Regions from separate parts of the Mammaliicoccus sp. Dog046 genome, predicted to be linked through region 3. Evidence: riboswitches for the same ligand, from Rfam matches in the RefSeq annotation. Region 3 holds a riboswitch; each other region holds the start of a gene.

Region 1 (5,240 bases), 600 kb from region 3:
AATGTTAATTGGTTTCCAATATCATGTGTTTTATCACGTAAATCATCTAATAAATTAAATTTCAATGTTTCTATATCATCTAATATACGCTTATTTAAAAGTGCGATAAACTGATCTGAACTATATCGTTTAATGAATAATTCATAACGTGTTGACCAATCGTCTATAACTGTTGTGATGACACTATTAATCTCTGAACGTTGAGAATCATTCATATTCTGCGTAATTTCATCATAATTATCTAAGAAAATTGTCGCAATGATTGGTTTCTCGTTCTCGTATAATCCATATACACGTGATGATTCAGTAATATCAAAGAAATAGATAGAATTTTCATTTTCTGTATATGTGACTTTATATTTATATGCGTCTTCATCTACTTCAACTTCTGCTGTATTTTCTAATCTTTTTAAAATATTAGGAAATATTTCATTGATTGGTTCATCTAGTACTTCACGTTCTAGACGTTTACTCATGAAGTTATTAATCCATTCGATGCGATTTTTCTTATCAAGTAAGATAACACCAATTGGCAAATCACTGACTGCACTCGTTTTACTCTTTGTAATTCTTCCGGCTAAACTCCCGATGTATAAATCTAATTTAGCGAAACTGCTTCTAATAAAAAATATACTTCCAGCTATTAGTATGATCGTAACAACCGTCGAAATAATCGCCCAATATATTGAGTTAAAAAAACTAAAAACTAATAGCACTAAAGCTAATATCATCACAATTATGTAAGGTAATATTAGGGCTTTTTTAACTGATTGACGGTTCATAAACTCACCTCAATTTACTTTTTTATGCGTTGTTTTAAATTAAACCAAATATCCATCAAGCCAAACAAGTAAGCATACTTATTAAAGATAAAGGCAAAAACAAAAATTAATATTCCAACAACGACAGGTAATTTTTTAACTTTGACATATAAATGGAATAACGATAATGCTTGGATAAATATAACCCATTCTAACACAAATTGTAAGTTAATGACTATGCCATATGCCACTACATTCTCTTCCTTTACGAAGAAACCTGCAAGTATAGCAAGGACAAAAATTGTTGCCACACTACGATTGATTTGCCACATAAATAATGGTCTAAATACTGGTGTCACTACTTTAAACTTTCTCAATATCGGAAATGTTACAAGTAGATTAACCAACACAAATAGTAAGATACTTATTACGATAAATCCTGGAACGATAACTTGCATAAAATTAACTACTTGTTGTAATGCCGCTTCATATTCAGGCATTACCATGCCACTCATTTGTATTTGTGAAGAAACACCATCTTGTAATTGACTGAATAATTTAGTTGTTGTTTGTAAATGGCCTGTAACTTGCAAAATGAGCACACTACAAATTGTTAAAATACTCATAAATGTTGTTACTAAGTATAATGTACGTTCTTTTGATGTACGTTCAATCAATAATTGACCTACAAATACACTCATAAATATAATCAGTGTCATTGTTGTTAATAAATAAACATTCCCTAATAACACTGTTGCACATAACGTTATCACTACTGCTACGAAAAACGATGGTTTCGAACGGTACCATAGTATTGTTCCCGGTATTGTAATGAAAGGTAATATAATGATTGCTAAGGTTGGTACAACATGCATAATGCCAACACTTAACACTAATAATAATGTTGCTATTACTGTCGCTCTTATATCGACTTTAAAAGACAAATTTTTCACTTCCCAATCTATTTTAAACATCTTTCTCTATTTTACAGATATTTATCCTTTAAAACAATATAGGTGCCTTCTTTATGCGTTAACGCGCTTTAAATTTATGTAACTTTAAGAAATGATAAACATTTGGTGCCCAATCTCCAAAGTTCAACAAGAAACCGTCATGTCCAACATTATCTGGTACATAGAAATGACGATGATATTTAAAGAATCGTCCTAAAGCTCTTACTTGATCATCTGGATATAATAAGTCATCTGCAAATCCTAAAGTTAATACTTTCGTTTCAAGATTATTCAATCGCGTTTCAACATCATCTCTTCCTTTAAATATATCATGACTATCTAAGACATCTAATAATGTTAAATAACAATCCTTATTAAAGACATCTTTAAATTTGTTGCCTTGATATTTTTGATAACTGACAACTTCATCTGCTGTAAACCTTGATTCATAATCTTTACTCGAACGATATGTTAAGAAACCGAGCTGTCTAGCGATACTCAAACCGTCCTGCCCATTCATATGTATCACTTGTCTCGCAATTTCGTTAAACGCTCTGCTATACGAAGACGTCTTCTCTGTTGCTGCTAAGATGACCGCCTTTTTTACTGTGAGAGAACCGTCATATAACATTTCCAACGTTTGCATACCACCTAAAGAGCCGCCAATCAGAACGTCTATTTTTTCATACCCCATATGTTGTAATGCTAATATATTCGCTCTAGATACATCTCTCATTGTGAGTTTTTCAGGGAAATTAGGCGTGTTGAGTTTCGAACTAGACCCATACGGACTCCCTATCACATTAAAAGTAATAAATTGATAATCATTGATAGATAAATAGCCTCCATCAATAATTTCTCTCCACCACCCTGGCGAATCATCATCACCGTATGTTAAGTGATTACCAGTTAATGCATGACAAACGACAACAAGGGGCTGCCCTTTGTAACCTACATACTCATATTGAAGTTTCAAGTTGTCTATTACTTCCCCTGAATCTGTTTCAAATCGACCTAATTCAATTACATCTGTCTCTCGAGAAATCATCACTTTAGAACCCCCTCTGTATTTAAATAGAAAAACTTCTTACTCGTAAAGAAGTAAGAAGTTCTCATCATCCTTATTATGCGAGTAAACTCGTTGGTAGTAGCACCGTATCTAAAATGACCGGTTGCTGAAGTGTCGTAGGGCCAAATCCCTCAACTTCTCTGAATAAGCTTTGCTATATAATTTATATTAAGAATACTAGAAAATTAAAGCACTTTCAATACGTATACAAATGAAAGTCACATCAATAAACGAACCATTGCCATCACGATCATACCTGCTATCACCGAAATCGTTAAACTCTTTGTCACAAGCGCGATAATAATGGTTGGAATAGCAACAACTATACTTTCGACATTGAATGTATAACCAAATCCTTCTCCTTTGTTTAACATCCCTTCAACGATAAGTGCTGTAAACAAGCATATAGGCACAAACTGTAGCCATTTAATCACACCGTTAGGCAAATCTAATTTAGCTAATAATATAAACGGTGCTACTCTAATCACCCATGTAATAGCAAAACATCCTATGATAATAATGATTAAATACATTGAAATACTCATTTATCAAACACCACCCCAATGATAGAAGCGACAATTGTAGATAATAATATCGAAATATATGTGGGCATAAAAATTGTAAACAACAACATGCAAATCACTGTTAGTACTATTAAATACAAATAATACATCACTTTATCTTTCCGAATTAATTCAAATTGCGCAATTAATAAAAATATAAACATCGCTGATAAAGCATAATCTAAACCAAACATTTCTGGATTTGGAATCATATTACCGATCCAAGCTCCTATCAAAGAAACAATAATCCACATTAAATATGCAGATATGTTGAGCCCATGCATCCACATAGGATCCAATTTCTTATCTTTCGCATATTTTGTTACCGCCACACCAAATGATTCATCAGTGACTAATGACCCAATACCTATATTCGATATAAGGGAATTATTTTTAAATGGTGGAAAGAGCGTTAAGCTCTGTAAAAACATACGAGAATTCACAAAGAATATCGTTAAAAATATAGCTGATATCGGAGAATGAATAGCTACAAGTGCACATATAATAAATTGAGCAGCTCCAGCATATACAAAAATCGATAACAAAGTGATTTCTAATATAGATAAACCAGATGACATACCAACAATACCAAAAGCTAAAGCAACACTAAAATAACCTAGCATTGTAGGTAAACAATCTTTCACACCTAGTAAGAACATAGAGCCTCCTACAGTTGTATCACGCTTCAAAACAACGCCCCCAATTCAACAAATGAACACACGAAGTAAGTCTAACGTTTGTCTAACCTCAGTCTGACGTTGGTGTAATTTCATTTTATTATGTATGCCTTTCATCATACCAATCGGACTTTACTTTATCAATATCAAGCATCAACATCATAGCGCTTCCTCAAATAAAAAACTGTCGACAAAGACTGAGTCTTTATCGACAGTTTAACGTGTCTAAGTTATTTCTCAAACACCTTTATTTATATTTAATGATTATTCACCTAAACCAAATTCAGCACTTGCTTCGAATTTCACATCTCTACCGATCATTACGCCACCAGTTTCTAATGCTTGGTTAAATGATACGCCATATTTATCACGATCAATTTTACCTGATACTACAAATCCTGTTACTGTTTCACCGTTTAAAGGATTTTTACTTACTCCATTGAAATCTACATCAAATGTTTCTTCGTGTGTTGTACCAGCAATTGAAAGATCACCAGTAATTGAATCTTCACTTATAGATTTAGTTTCAAAAGTAATGTTTGGATTTTCATCTGTACTGAAGAAATCTGCTGATTTCAAATGTGCATCTCTATCTGCATTTTTAGTATTGATTGAATCTGCTTTTATAGTTACTTTAGCTTTTAATGATGAAAAATCATTAATGTCCCCTGATACTTCTACATCATAATCTTCAAATGTACCTTTAACGCGAGATACCATTAAATGCTTTACTGTAAATTCTAAACTACTATGTGCTTTGTCAAAATTGAAATTTGTCATGTGTCAAAACTCCCTTTATTTAATTTGTATACTTAGTATATCAGATATAAAAAGTATATTCAAGCTTTAAATACAAAAAAAGAGCAACCAATATATGATTACCCTTTTTATAGTATTTAACACATTTATAGTTCTATTACTTTTTTACCGCCCATGAATGGTACTAACGCTTCTGGAACAGTAATTGTACCGTCTTCGTTTTGATAGTTTTCTACGATAGCCGCAAATGTACGACCTACTGCTAATCCACTTCCGTTTAAAGTATGCACATATTCAGGTTTGGCATCTTTATCGCGTTTAAATCTAATATTAGCTCTGCGTGCTTGGAAGTCAGTCATATTTGAACAAGAACTAATTTCTTTGTAATCATTGTAGCTTGGTAACCATACTTCAATATCGTATGTTTTAGTACTTCCAAAACCGATATCACCTGTACA
Region 2 (5,240 bases), 1.3 Mb from region 3:
TATTTCGATTCATTAAAAACTACGTTGGGATGTAGTAACTACTTTGGTAGTTACTAATAATTTATCAAACAATTTTACCATCGTCAACATAATAAAAATTCTTCTTTTTAATACTCATTAATGTGGAAGAGCTAAATAAATTTCACCCACTAAAAAAAGACTTCTGCATCTTTTGCAAAAGTCTTTTTATCTAGCTTATTATTTAACACGGCATTGCATTTAATACTGCTTTCGGATCAGTAACTGTACCAATCATACCTGATTTCAAGTTAACACCAAGTGCAATATCTTCTTGTTTCAAGTCTACTAACCATTCTTCAAATACGTCTGTTTCTATTTCTATAATTTCGTATTCATCAAAGTCTTCTCGTCTTATCTTTTCTGCTAACTTTCTCGTACTCCAAACGGTCATCATATCTGGCAAGCTTTCATCTTCTTCAGAAATAATGATGAATTGTTTTTGTCCTTTGACTGTTAATCCGTAAACATATTTTTCTTTACAGATGTCTTCAGCAAATTCTTCAATTCGTATATCGTCTAGTTCACTCATAATTTCTTCAATAAATGGTATTGCTTCTACTTCTATCCCCTTATTACTTTCAAATCGATCCACGATGAATTGGTCTCCTTCATCTAGGATTTCGTCCATTTCATATGTAACAAATCGATCTAAATCAAGTTCCATGATTTTATCAAACTGAGTGATGTTTGATTCTTCTAAATATGATTGTGCATGTGCTTCTTTTGACCAAATTAAACGGATGTCGTTTTCTTGATCTCTTAAGATTTTACGATCGATTAATATGACGTAAAATTTTTCCCTGGCTAGAATTTGTTTGAACATGGACATATCTTGTATAGCCATTGTCATACCACCCTTATTTTTATATTTAATCCTTATAAAATATATTATATTTAAAAGCGTGAAGTCAATATAAATTTAAGCGTTCAATTGTATTTATGTTTATACTTATTTTTCGCTTATTTCTTTTATAAATGCTTGTTCTTTTTCAAGTGCAATTGACTCATTTTCAGCATGCCATATACCTGCAAATCGGGACTTTACTTGCTCGTCTTTAAACCAATCTCCATCATAGTAAGATAATGGGTATAAATAGCCTTCTCTTATGTACTTTTTAATTGTTTCTAAGAAGTGTGCATTATTGCCTTTGGAATGGTAACTTAAAAATTTATGATACCCTTCTTGTAAACGTTCTTGAAGTAACAATAAACTTGTAGAACCATTTTGTCTAAAGTTCAAATCAATGGCATATACGTCTTCATTCTTATCAATGAGTAAATCGAATCCTGACACACCCGTATAACCATGTTCAACGCCATTCTTCATAATTTCATATCCCGCTTCTATTACACTTTCAGGCACTTCATTCAAATTGACATTGCCATTATAAAATCCATATTTATCTGTTAGTTGTTGAACGGCACCTAAATATTGAATACCTTGTTCTTTACTATAACTATACTGCACACAGTAATTTTGAATTTCTTCAATAAATTGCTCAATGATGATATTTTTTGTTTCAGTTGCTGCATTGATTCGTTTTATCGCTTGATTTAAATCTTCTTCATTGTAACAAATCATCACGCCATATCCGCCTGCTGTTGGTAACTCATCACCTGGCTTAATGACAATCGGTAACGTCCATTGTTTCACTCGATTTTCAAAGTCTTCCACATTAACAATTTCTCTTTGTGGTAAATATTTACCACCTGTCCATTGTTCAATTTTTGTCTTATTATTTAAATCGATGAATGTTGATTTGTTAACCGCATATGATTCTGTTTCACAAAGATGGTCACCATGAATATATTGAAAGAAGATTTTCTTATTTTGGTGACATAATTGTTTAATAAGTGCTTCATATGATGATTGATCATAGAATGTGTGAATGTTATTCGGTATTTCTAGCGCTACTAGACTTAATAGGTCTTTCGCATTTTTTGTTATACATGCTTCATGTACAATCATAGGCATATCACTAATGATAAGTTCTCTAGCTGTTAAAAAATTAGACTGGGCTTCCTCTGCTTTTAACCAAGGATTATCCTCATATGAAGGTCGTGCATTATAAATCATATCTTCTTCATAAATGTCTTTCAAAGTTAAAGGTAATGATTTCCTATATTCTTTTTTCATAGTAATTTCTCCCTTAATGTTTGATGATGCTGGATAATTTCATTTCTAAGGGACGCGTTCTCTATCAGTTCTAAACCCATTGATGCTAAAATTTTCGCACCGCTTATCAATGCTTTATCGCCTTTTTGACTGGCAGCTGCCTGACAAAATTCTTTCGTATGTCCGACTAAATCTGAAGGTCCAATTTTTATATGTGGATGTATAGTCGGTACGATATGACTCACATTCCCTGTATCAGTCGATCCAAAACCAAAATCATCTTCAATTACTTCTTCTCCTATTTCTTCTGCATGTTTTCTAAATAATTCGTCTAACGGTTTGTTAATAATAAATTCATTTACACCATTTTGAATTGGTCGAAGCTCGTACGTTCCACCTGTTTGAATCGCTGCACCTTCAGCAATTTTTCTTACTTTATCCGTTAACACATCTAAAGATTTACGAGAAGTTGCACGTGTATAAAATCGTGCATGTGTATAATCAGGGATAATATTTGCTGCTTCTCCACCGTTTAAGATAACACCATGCACTTTATCCGTTTTCTTAATTTGTTGTCTAAGCATACTTACGCCATTAAAGAACGATAACATTGCGTCTAATGCATTAATTGCTTCGTCTGCATTTTCAGATGCATGTGCACTTTTCCCATAAAATTTAACGTCAAATACATCTACCGCTAATGAAGGCACGGTTACGTAAGTTTCGTGACCAGGATGAACCATGAGTGCAACATCAAGATCATCAATTATGCCTGCTTTAACATAACTTGCTTTCGCACTACCATTGACGCCACCTTCTTCAGCTGGACAACCAAGAACAACGACTTTCCCACCTATTTCGTCTATCACTTTTGATAAACTAATGCCTGCGAGCACACTTGAAGTACCGATAATATTATGACCACATGCATGTCCAAGTCCCGGCAAAGCATCATATTCTGCTAAAAATGCAATCGTCGGTCCTTCTTTGTTTGTATCATATGTAGCAATAAAACCTGTAGGATGTTTAGCAATATTTGTCTCTATATTAAAGTGATGTTTTTTTAATTGATCACTTAATAATTTTGAAGCAAATACTTCCTCATTTCCTAATTCAGGTCTTTCATGAATTTGATGACTCATTGATAAATATAAATGTTTATTTTGTTCTATATAATTAATAATATTTTGCGATAAATTACTCATTTCCATTCACCTTTCCAAAAGAAAAGCGCACTTCTTGTTAAGGAGTGCGCCAATCAATCATTTATCTCTCAGTACGTTACTGTAGGAATTGGCACCTTTCCGTTATGGGAGGTTGCTGGACTTCATCGGGCCCATCCCTCAGTCTCTCTGGATAATTCGTATGAAATTTGTTTTTAATTCTAACTTTATCACTCGGATATGTCAATGTTTTGTAGCAATATCATTAGAATTTAAATACCATTTTTCTGCCTTTTTCTCAAATTCTTTAATCATGCTATCTTTTCCTTTATAATATGCTACGCTATCATCTGGATAGTCCAAGACTAAATCATGCTTTAATCTGCTATAACGTTCTCTTTCACCATTAAACGTTCTTAAATAATCTCTAAAGGATAGTAATCTCAAAATGTGTGGGCTACCCTCATCATATATATGTAAATGATGCGATACCGCACCATATTGATCATACTTCTTAAAATACCTATTTCCGATAACGCCTCTTTCTCCTTTAGACTCATACCCTAAAACTGAAAGTTCATGTGTAAATGCATCTATTGACTGACTATCTTTCACAACGATTAATATATCTATAATTGGTTTCGCAGATAATCCAGGAATCGCCGTTGACCCAATATGTTCAATACTGACACTATGCTCTTTCAACAATGACTGTAAATACTTCTTCTCTTCTAGAAAAAGATGTTGCCATATACTATCGTATGGGACTACTTTTAACCTTTCCATATTATCACCTTATTTCGGAACAATTTATTACATTATCTTATAAAGTGACCTATAAAGAAAGCAATAAATCTGAATTGATTGTTTTTTCAATTTTTACTTGATATAATGATGCCGAAATCAAAGGAGGAAGTATCATGACAAAAATGAATGTTGAAAGTTTTAATTTAGACCATACAATCGTTGAGGCACCGTTTGTAAGACTTGCAGGAATTAAAGAAGGATTACACGGTGACGTGATTCATAAATACGATATCCGCTTTAAACAACCTAACAAAGCACATATGGAAATGCCTGCTTTACATTCATTAGAGCATTTAATGGCAGAAAACATTAGAAATCATACAGATAAAGTTGTCGACGTTAGCCCAATGGGATGTCAAACAGGTTTTTACGCTTCATTTATCAACCATGATGATTATGATGATGTATTAAATATCTTAGAAGCAACATTAAAAGATGTTGAACAAGCAACTGAAGTACCAGCTTGTAACGAAGTACAATGCGGTTGGGCAGCTAGCCATTCATTAGAAGGCGCGCAACAATTAGCAACTGAATTTTTATCTAAGAGAGATAGCTGGAAAGATATCTTTAAAGAAGATTAAAAAAAGAACTCGGATTAATTCCGAGTTCTTTTTTTATGGACTATTGTATATTCAGTCCATTTTCGCGCTAACGAGATTGTTTTCACTTTCTGTCTCGTTAGATTTTCTAACGGGATTGTTTTTTAAAACTATCTCATTAGCGCGTTATTTTCTCACTTTTTGTAGGTAATCGAGTCTTTTTAGTGCTCTATTTAACCTCTAACGAGATTGTTTTCACTTTCTGTCTCGTTAGATTTTCTAACGGGATTGTTTCTCAGAACTATCTCGTTAGTCGTTCTCAATGTTGCTTGTCAGCCTCCACTTGCAATGTTCAGCGCATAAAAAAATGAGGCTGGGACATAATAAATGTCTCAGCCGTTTTTAGTATCTAGTCATCCTTGCCGGGGCGGGAATACGAAATCTTTTTTATATAAATTAGATTTCTGTCCCGCTCCCACTCTGAAAGAACTCGGATTAATTCCGAGTTCTTTTTTTATTATTCAGCGTCTACGCCCATTTCTTTTAAATAACTTTTACCGAATTTCGGCAATGTTACATTAAAGTTATCAGCAA
Region 3 (5,240 bases):
TTCGATTTTATAACCTTTTTCTTTAGATTCTGTTTTTAAGTAAGGTGTGTGTTGGAAGAAGTTTGCATCCAATTCACCTTTATCTAAAAGTTTATTAGGTGTTGTATAATCGTTAATTGTTTTAATTTCTAAATCATAACCTTCTTTTTTAAGAAGTGGTTTAGCTTCTTCTAAAATTTCAGCATGTGGAGCTGGTGATGCACCGATTTTAATTGTTTCTTCTTTACCTTTTTTGTCGCTATTTCCACCACAAGCAACGAGAACTACCGTTAATAATGATACTAATAATAATCCAAAAACTTTTTTCATATAAATGACACTCCTTTAACGTTTATCAATTTTTTTAACTATTATATCTCCAATAAATTGGATGACGAATACAATGATTAATATAAGTATTGTTGATACTAATATGACGTCGTTTTGATTTCGTGTAAATCCTGTTAAATAAGCTAAGTTACCAAGTCCACCTGCACCGATAACTCCGGCAATTGCTGTAGATCCTACTAATGCGATTGCTGTCACTGTAAGTCCTGAAATTAATGCTGGTAGTGATTCTTTTAATAAGACTTTTCTAACGACTGTCCATGTTGTTGCCCCCATAGACACAGCCGCTTCGATTACACCTTTATCAATTTCTTTCATACCAATTTCAACTAATCTCGCATAGAATGGTGATGCCCCAATAATTAAAGCAGGTAAAGCACCTTTCGGACCACTAATTGTACCAAGTAATATATCTGTAAATGGTATCAATAATAAAATTAATATAATGAATGGAATTGCTCTAAATAAGTTCACAATAAACGATACGATTGAATAGAATATACGTGAACTTTTAGATGTTCCTCTTGATGTTAAGAATAATAACGTACCTAATATTAAACCGAAAACAAATGTAAATACTGTTGAAACCACTGTCATATAAAGGGTTTCGTTTAATGCTTCCCAAACAGCATCCCATCTCACGTTAGGCATTGTAATCATTTCAGTAATGATATCCCCAAATGACTTATTCACCTACGTTCACCTCAACCTTCACACCTAAATCTTTAAGCTCTTCAATGATTTCTTTTTTAGAGTAATCACCTTTAGGTAAATGCACGATCATGTGACCAAATGTACCATTTTGAGTTAACTTCACATCACCTTCAATGACGTTGATATCTACATTGTAATCTTTAATGATTTTAGCTAATACCGGGTTCGCACTTGAACCTCCAACAAAATTCAATTTCCAAATTTCGCCATGTGGTTGAGTTTCTCTAAAGTTACTTAACGTTTTATTTAGATCATCTGCTTTTAAATCATCTTTAACAAATCGTTGTGTGACATGTGTTTGAGGATTATTAAATACGCTGATAACTTCACCTTGTTCAACGAATTTACCATTTTCCATAACAGCAACATGATCACAAATCTTTCTAATAACATGCATTTCATGTGTAATTAATACGATTGTTAATTTTAATTCTTTGTTGATATCTACTAATAAATCAAGAATCTCGTCTGTTGTTTGAGGGTCTAATGCACTTGTCGCCTCGTCACATAATAGTACTTCAGGATCATTAGCTAACGCTCTAGCGATACCTACTCTTTGTTTTTGTCCACCTGATAGTTGAGAAGGATATGCATTTTCTCTTCCTTCTAATCCTACTCGTTTAATGAGGGCAACCGTTTTTTCTTTAATTTCTCTTTTTGGTACACCCGCGATTTCTAAAGGAAATGCGATATTATCTTGCACTGTTCTAGACCAAAGTAAATTGAAGTGTTGGAAAATCATGCTTATTTTTTGTCGTTTTTTTCTAAGCTGACTTTTATTTAACTCTCCCATATTGACATTATCAATAATGACTTCACCTTCAGTTGGTGACTCCAGTCCATTAAACATTCGAATTAACGTACTTTTTCCTGCTCCCGAAAAACCTATAACGCCATATATGCTTCCCTTATCTATTTTTAAGTCAACATTGTCAACAGCGGTTATGTCGCCTTTTTTAGTTTTGAAAGTTTTAACAACTTTATTTAACTCAATCAAATCTGTTGCCTCCTAATCTCAAAAATTAAAAACGCCTCACTCTAATAAATAAGAGAAAGGCGTGAAATTTATTGTCTTTCTCTCATCTCCAAAAGTTAACACTTTCTGTGAATTGGCACCATTTCATTTACATGACGGTTGCCGGGCTTCAAAGGGCACATCCCTCCACCACTCTTGATAAGAGTTATTACGTATTTAATTAAATTCATACTATCATGATAAGTTTTTAGCGTCAATAACTTTTTGAATATTCTCAACTATAAACGGGACGGATTGAAAAGCATAAATACGCTTCATCACTTTATCCTGTTTCATAATAAATAGTACTGGCACCGACTGAATCTCATAATCTTTACAAAATTCAGGGTAAAAATTCAAATCGCTTTTATTGATTGGTAATTGTGTAATTTGGTTTGCTATATCCAGCATGCGTTCTGATATTTTACATGTACCACATGTCGGTGTGTAACCAAATAATAAATGAATGTCTTCATCAAAATGCTTGTATATATCGTTCGATATTTCTGTGTGTGTCATGATAACGGTACTTCCCTTTCAATACAAAATCATTGTTCACTGCAAATCCATGATAGTTTAACACATTCGCTAAGTATTGTCTTGGGCAGCGTGCTACTTCTGAAAAAGTAGAATCTATATAAATATGATGACTTTCACTTACATATTTTTCAAACCATTTTCTAATACGTTTGCCTTCTTTATCTTGATCCACAAGCACGTATACTTGTGCACCATAAATTTCATCTAAAAGCTCGTCCATCTTTTCTACACCCATTGTTCCATGGGTGCATATAATATGAACTTGATCATTTAATACTTCTTTCACTCGTTTCTTATCTGAAATACCTTCTACGATTAAAACTTTTTTTATGATCGTCATGGGCTTCACCTTCTACAAATGAATAATATTAGTGTTCAACTTCAAAATGAAACTACAAAAAACTCCATGATACTACAGTACCGTGGAGTTAAATGTCATGCTATTCACCTATCATTTCGCTATACGCATCCGCGTCTAATAACTCATCTAATTGAGCTTTGTCAGTTAATTCAACTTTAACCATCCAAGCTTTGTCATATGATGATTCATTAACAAATTCCGGACTATCTTCTAGTTCTTCGTTTACTTCAACGACTTTACCAGATAGTGGTGCATATAGTTCAGAAACTGTCTTAACAGATTCTACACTACCGAATGAATCTCCACTTGTTAATGCGTCACCTTCTTCAGGTAACTCAACGAACACAATGTCCCCTAATTCTGATTGAGCAAAATCAGTAATACCGATTGTTGCAACATCGCCATCTACTTTTACCCATTCATGTTCTTTTGAATATTTTAACTCACTAGGCACTGTCAAAGTAATCCCCTCCTATATGTAATTCAATTATTATCATGACATAAAGCGATTATTCAAGCAACTATTTTTATAACCAAGTATTACGATATTCTTCTTCTTTGAAGCCTAACGTTACTTTGTTACCTAATACTGCTAATGGTCGTTTAATTAACATGCCATCTGAAGCTAATAAATCGAATTTTTCATTGTCTGATAAATCTTGCATTTTATCCTTCAAGCCTAACTCGCGGTATTTAGCACCTCTAGAATTAAATAATTGATCAACAGTAATTTCTGTTCCATCAATCATATCCTTTAGTTCTTTAGCTGTAGGTGTAAGTTGTGTAATATCAATCGGTTCAAAACTCGCACCATTCATTTCTAAGAACTTTGCTGCTTTTTTACAAGTTGTACAATTAGGATATTGATAAAATTTTATCATGTACTTACCTCCATCTGTCTATTTAAATCCATTATAACAATATTAACGTTCAACATGATAGTAATGAGTTAAATATTTTTTTTAATATTGAAAATAAGATATAATCCAAGTATAAGTATAATATCTAAGGAGCAAATAAATCATGAGAACAATTAGTCAATATGCAGAATTCGAAGAAATTACACAAAGTGAAACACCTGTCGTTGTAAAATTCTTTGCTGATTGGTGTCCAGATTGCACGAGAATGAATCAATGGATTGATCCTATTATTGATGAATATAGTCAATACAACTGGTATCAAATCAATCGTGACCAAGTGCCAGAAGCAGCAACTGAAAATGATGTTATGGGTATCCCAAGTTTATTAGTATTCTCTAAAAACGAAAAGCTTGCCCACTTACATTCAGCTAATGCGAAAACACCTGAAGATGTAAAAGCTTTCTTAGCTGAACATTTAAAATAATATAAAAAGGGAGCGGGACAGAAATCTAATTTATAAAAAAAGATTTCGTAGTCCCGCCCCGGCAAGGATGACTAGAGTTGAAAAAAGCTTGATACAAGCGCATTTTTAACTCAGTCATCTACTGCCAAGATACTAAAAGAGACTGGGACATTATATTATGTCCCAGTCTCTTTTATTTACCATCTTGTTAATATAGATTGGTTTTTTCTTTTCATTAATTTAACGTTCGGATCTGGTTCTGTAATATATAAGAATCCATTCACTTCTTCATCTGCATGTGCATCAACAATACTTCTAAATGACGGCTTGAAGATAAATTCCGGTGTCTTCCAACAAGATCCCATTCCTTCAGCATGTACAAGTAACATTAAGTTTTGCACAAATGCACCAATTGCCATTTGATCTTCTAAGTATTCTTTTTGTCTCGGATCACGTTTAGATAATATAACAAACATGCCTCCGACTTTAGTTACTTTATTAATGTATTTATCCTGCTTTTCTTTATCATTTGGAAATGCAGATTCCGCAACTTGTTCTGCGAAATCGGGAATTTGTTTTTTACTAATATAAACCAATCTCCAAGGTTCTCTCATTCCATGATTCGGCGCATATGCAGCAAGTTCAACTAAAGATAATACTTTTTCTTCGTCGATGTACATTTCATAATCATAATTCTTTACGCTACGTCTTTCTATAATAGCTTGCTTTAATTCCATCTTCTACACTCCTACTTTTGATATAAAGCGAGTTGCTCTTTTATTTCTTTCACATGTAATTGTCCAGGTGCCGCTTCTTTACCAACGTAACCATAAGTAAATTTAGATCCAAATAGTCCACCTGTAATTCGTGTCATTCTTCCTAATTCACCCATAGATATGCCAATCACATCGATATCCAATTGATGATACGCTCTATTCATTGCATTAAGCATTGCAAGTA

The links. Region 3 has a riboswitch for S-adenosylmethionine ahead of P3U32_RS09835 (methionine ABC transporter ATP-binding protein). Riboswitches for the same ligand answer to the same signal wherever they lie in the genome.
Region 1: linked by a shared signal. The riboswitch ahead of metX (homoserine O-acetyltransferase MetX) and the one ahead of P3U32_RS09835 (methionine ABC transporter ATP-binding protein) in region 3 are both predicted to bind S-adenosylmethionine.
Region 2: linked by a shared signal. The riboswitch ahead of P3U32_RS03270 (M20 family metallopeptidase) and the one ahead of P3U32_RS09835 (methionine ABC transporter ATP-binding protein) in region 3 are both predicted to bind S-adenosylmethionine.

The regions. Positions count from the first base shown of each region.
Region 1 is NZ_CP120131.1:21,303-26,542, reverse strand. Features, by position in the region: gene P3U32_RS00120 (DHH family phosphoesterase) at 1-782, opposite strand, end outside; gene P3U32_RS00115 (DUF2232 domain-containing protein) at 797-1,714, opposite strand; gene metX (homoserine O-acetyltransferase MetX) at 1,794-2,762, opposite strand; SAM riboswitch class I at 2,833-2,934, opposite strand; gene P3U32_RS00105 (AzlD domain-containing protein) at 3,002-3,328, opposite strand; gene P3U32_RS00100 (AzlC family ABC transporter permease) at 3,325-4,005, opposite strand; gene P3U32_RS00095 (YceI family protein) at 4,288-4,803, opposite strand; gene serS (serine--tRNA ligase) at 4,929-5,240, opposite strand, start outside.
Region 2 is NZ_CP120131.1:670,964-676,203, reverse strand. Features, by position in the region: gene P3U32_RS03280 (DUF2750 domain-containing protein) at 203-865, opposite strand; gene ldmS (L-aspartate--L-methionine ligase LdmS) at 971-2,158, opposite strand; gene P3U32_RS03270 (M20 family metallopeptidase) at 2,155-3,342, opposite strand; SAM riboswitch class I at 3,401-3,500, opposite strand; gene P3U32_RS03265 (GrpB family protein) at 3,544-4,086, opposite strand; gene P3U32_RS03260 (S-ribosylhomocysteine lyase) at 4,221-4,688, shown strand; gene deoB (phosphopentomutase) at 5,164-5,240, opposite strand, start outside.
Region 3 is NZ_CP120131.1:1,987,489-1,992,728, forward strand. Features, by position in the region: gene P3U32_RS09825 (MetQ/NlpA family ABC transporter substrate-binding protein) at 1-309, opposite strand, end outside; gene P3U32_RS09830 (methionine ABC transporter permease) at 325-1,020, opposite strand; gene P3U32_RS09835 (methionine ABC transporter ATP-binding protein) at 1,013-2,038, opposite strand; SAM riboswitch class I at 2,118-2,222, opposite strand; gene P3U32_RS09840 (thioredoxin family protein) at 2,252-2,575, opposite strand; gene P3U32_RS09845 (toprim domain-containing protein) at 2,532-2,936, opposite strand; gene gcvH (glycine cleavage system protein GcvH) at 3,037-3,417, opposite strand; gene P3U32_RS09855 (arsenate reductase family protein) at 3,485-3,838, opposite strand; gene P3U32_RS09860 (thioredoxin family protein) at 3,981-4,301, shown strand; gene P3U32_RS09865 (nitroreductase family protein) at 4,478-5,017, opposite strand; gene aroD (type I 3-dehydroquinate dehydratase) at 5,029-5,240, opposite strand, start outside.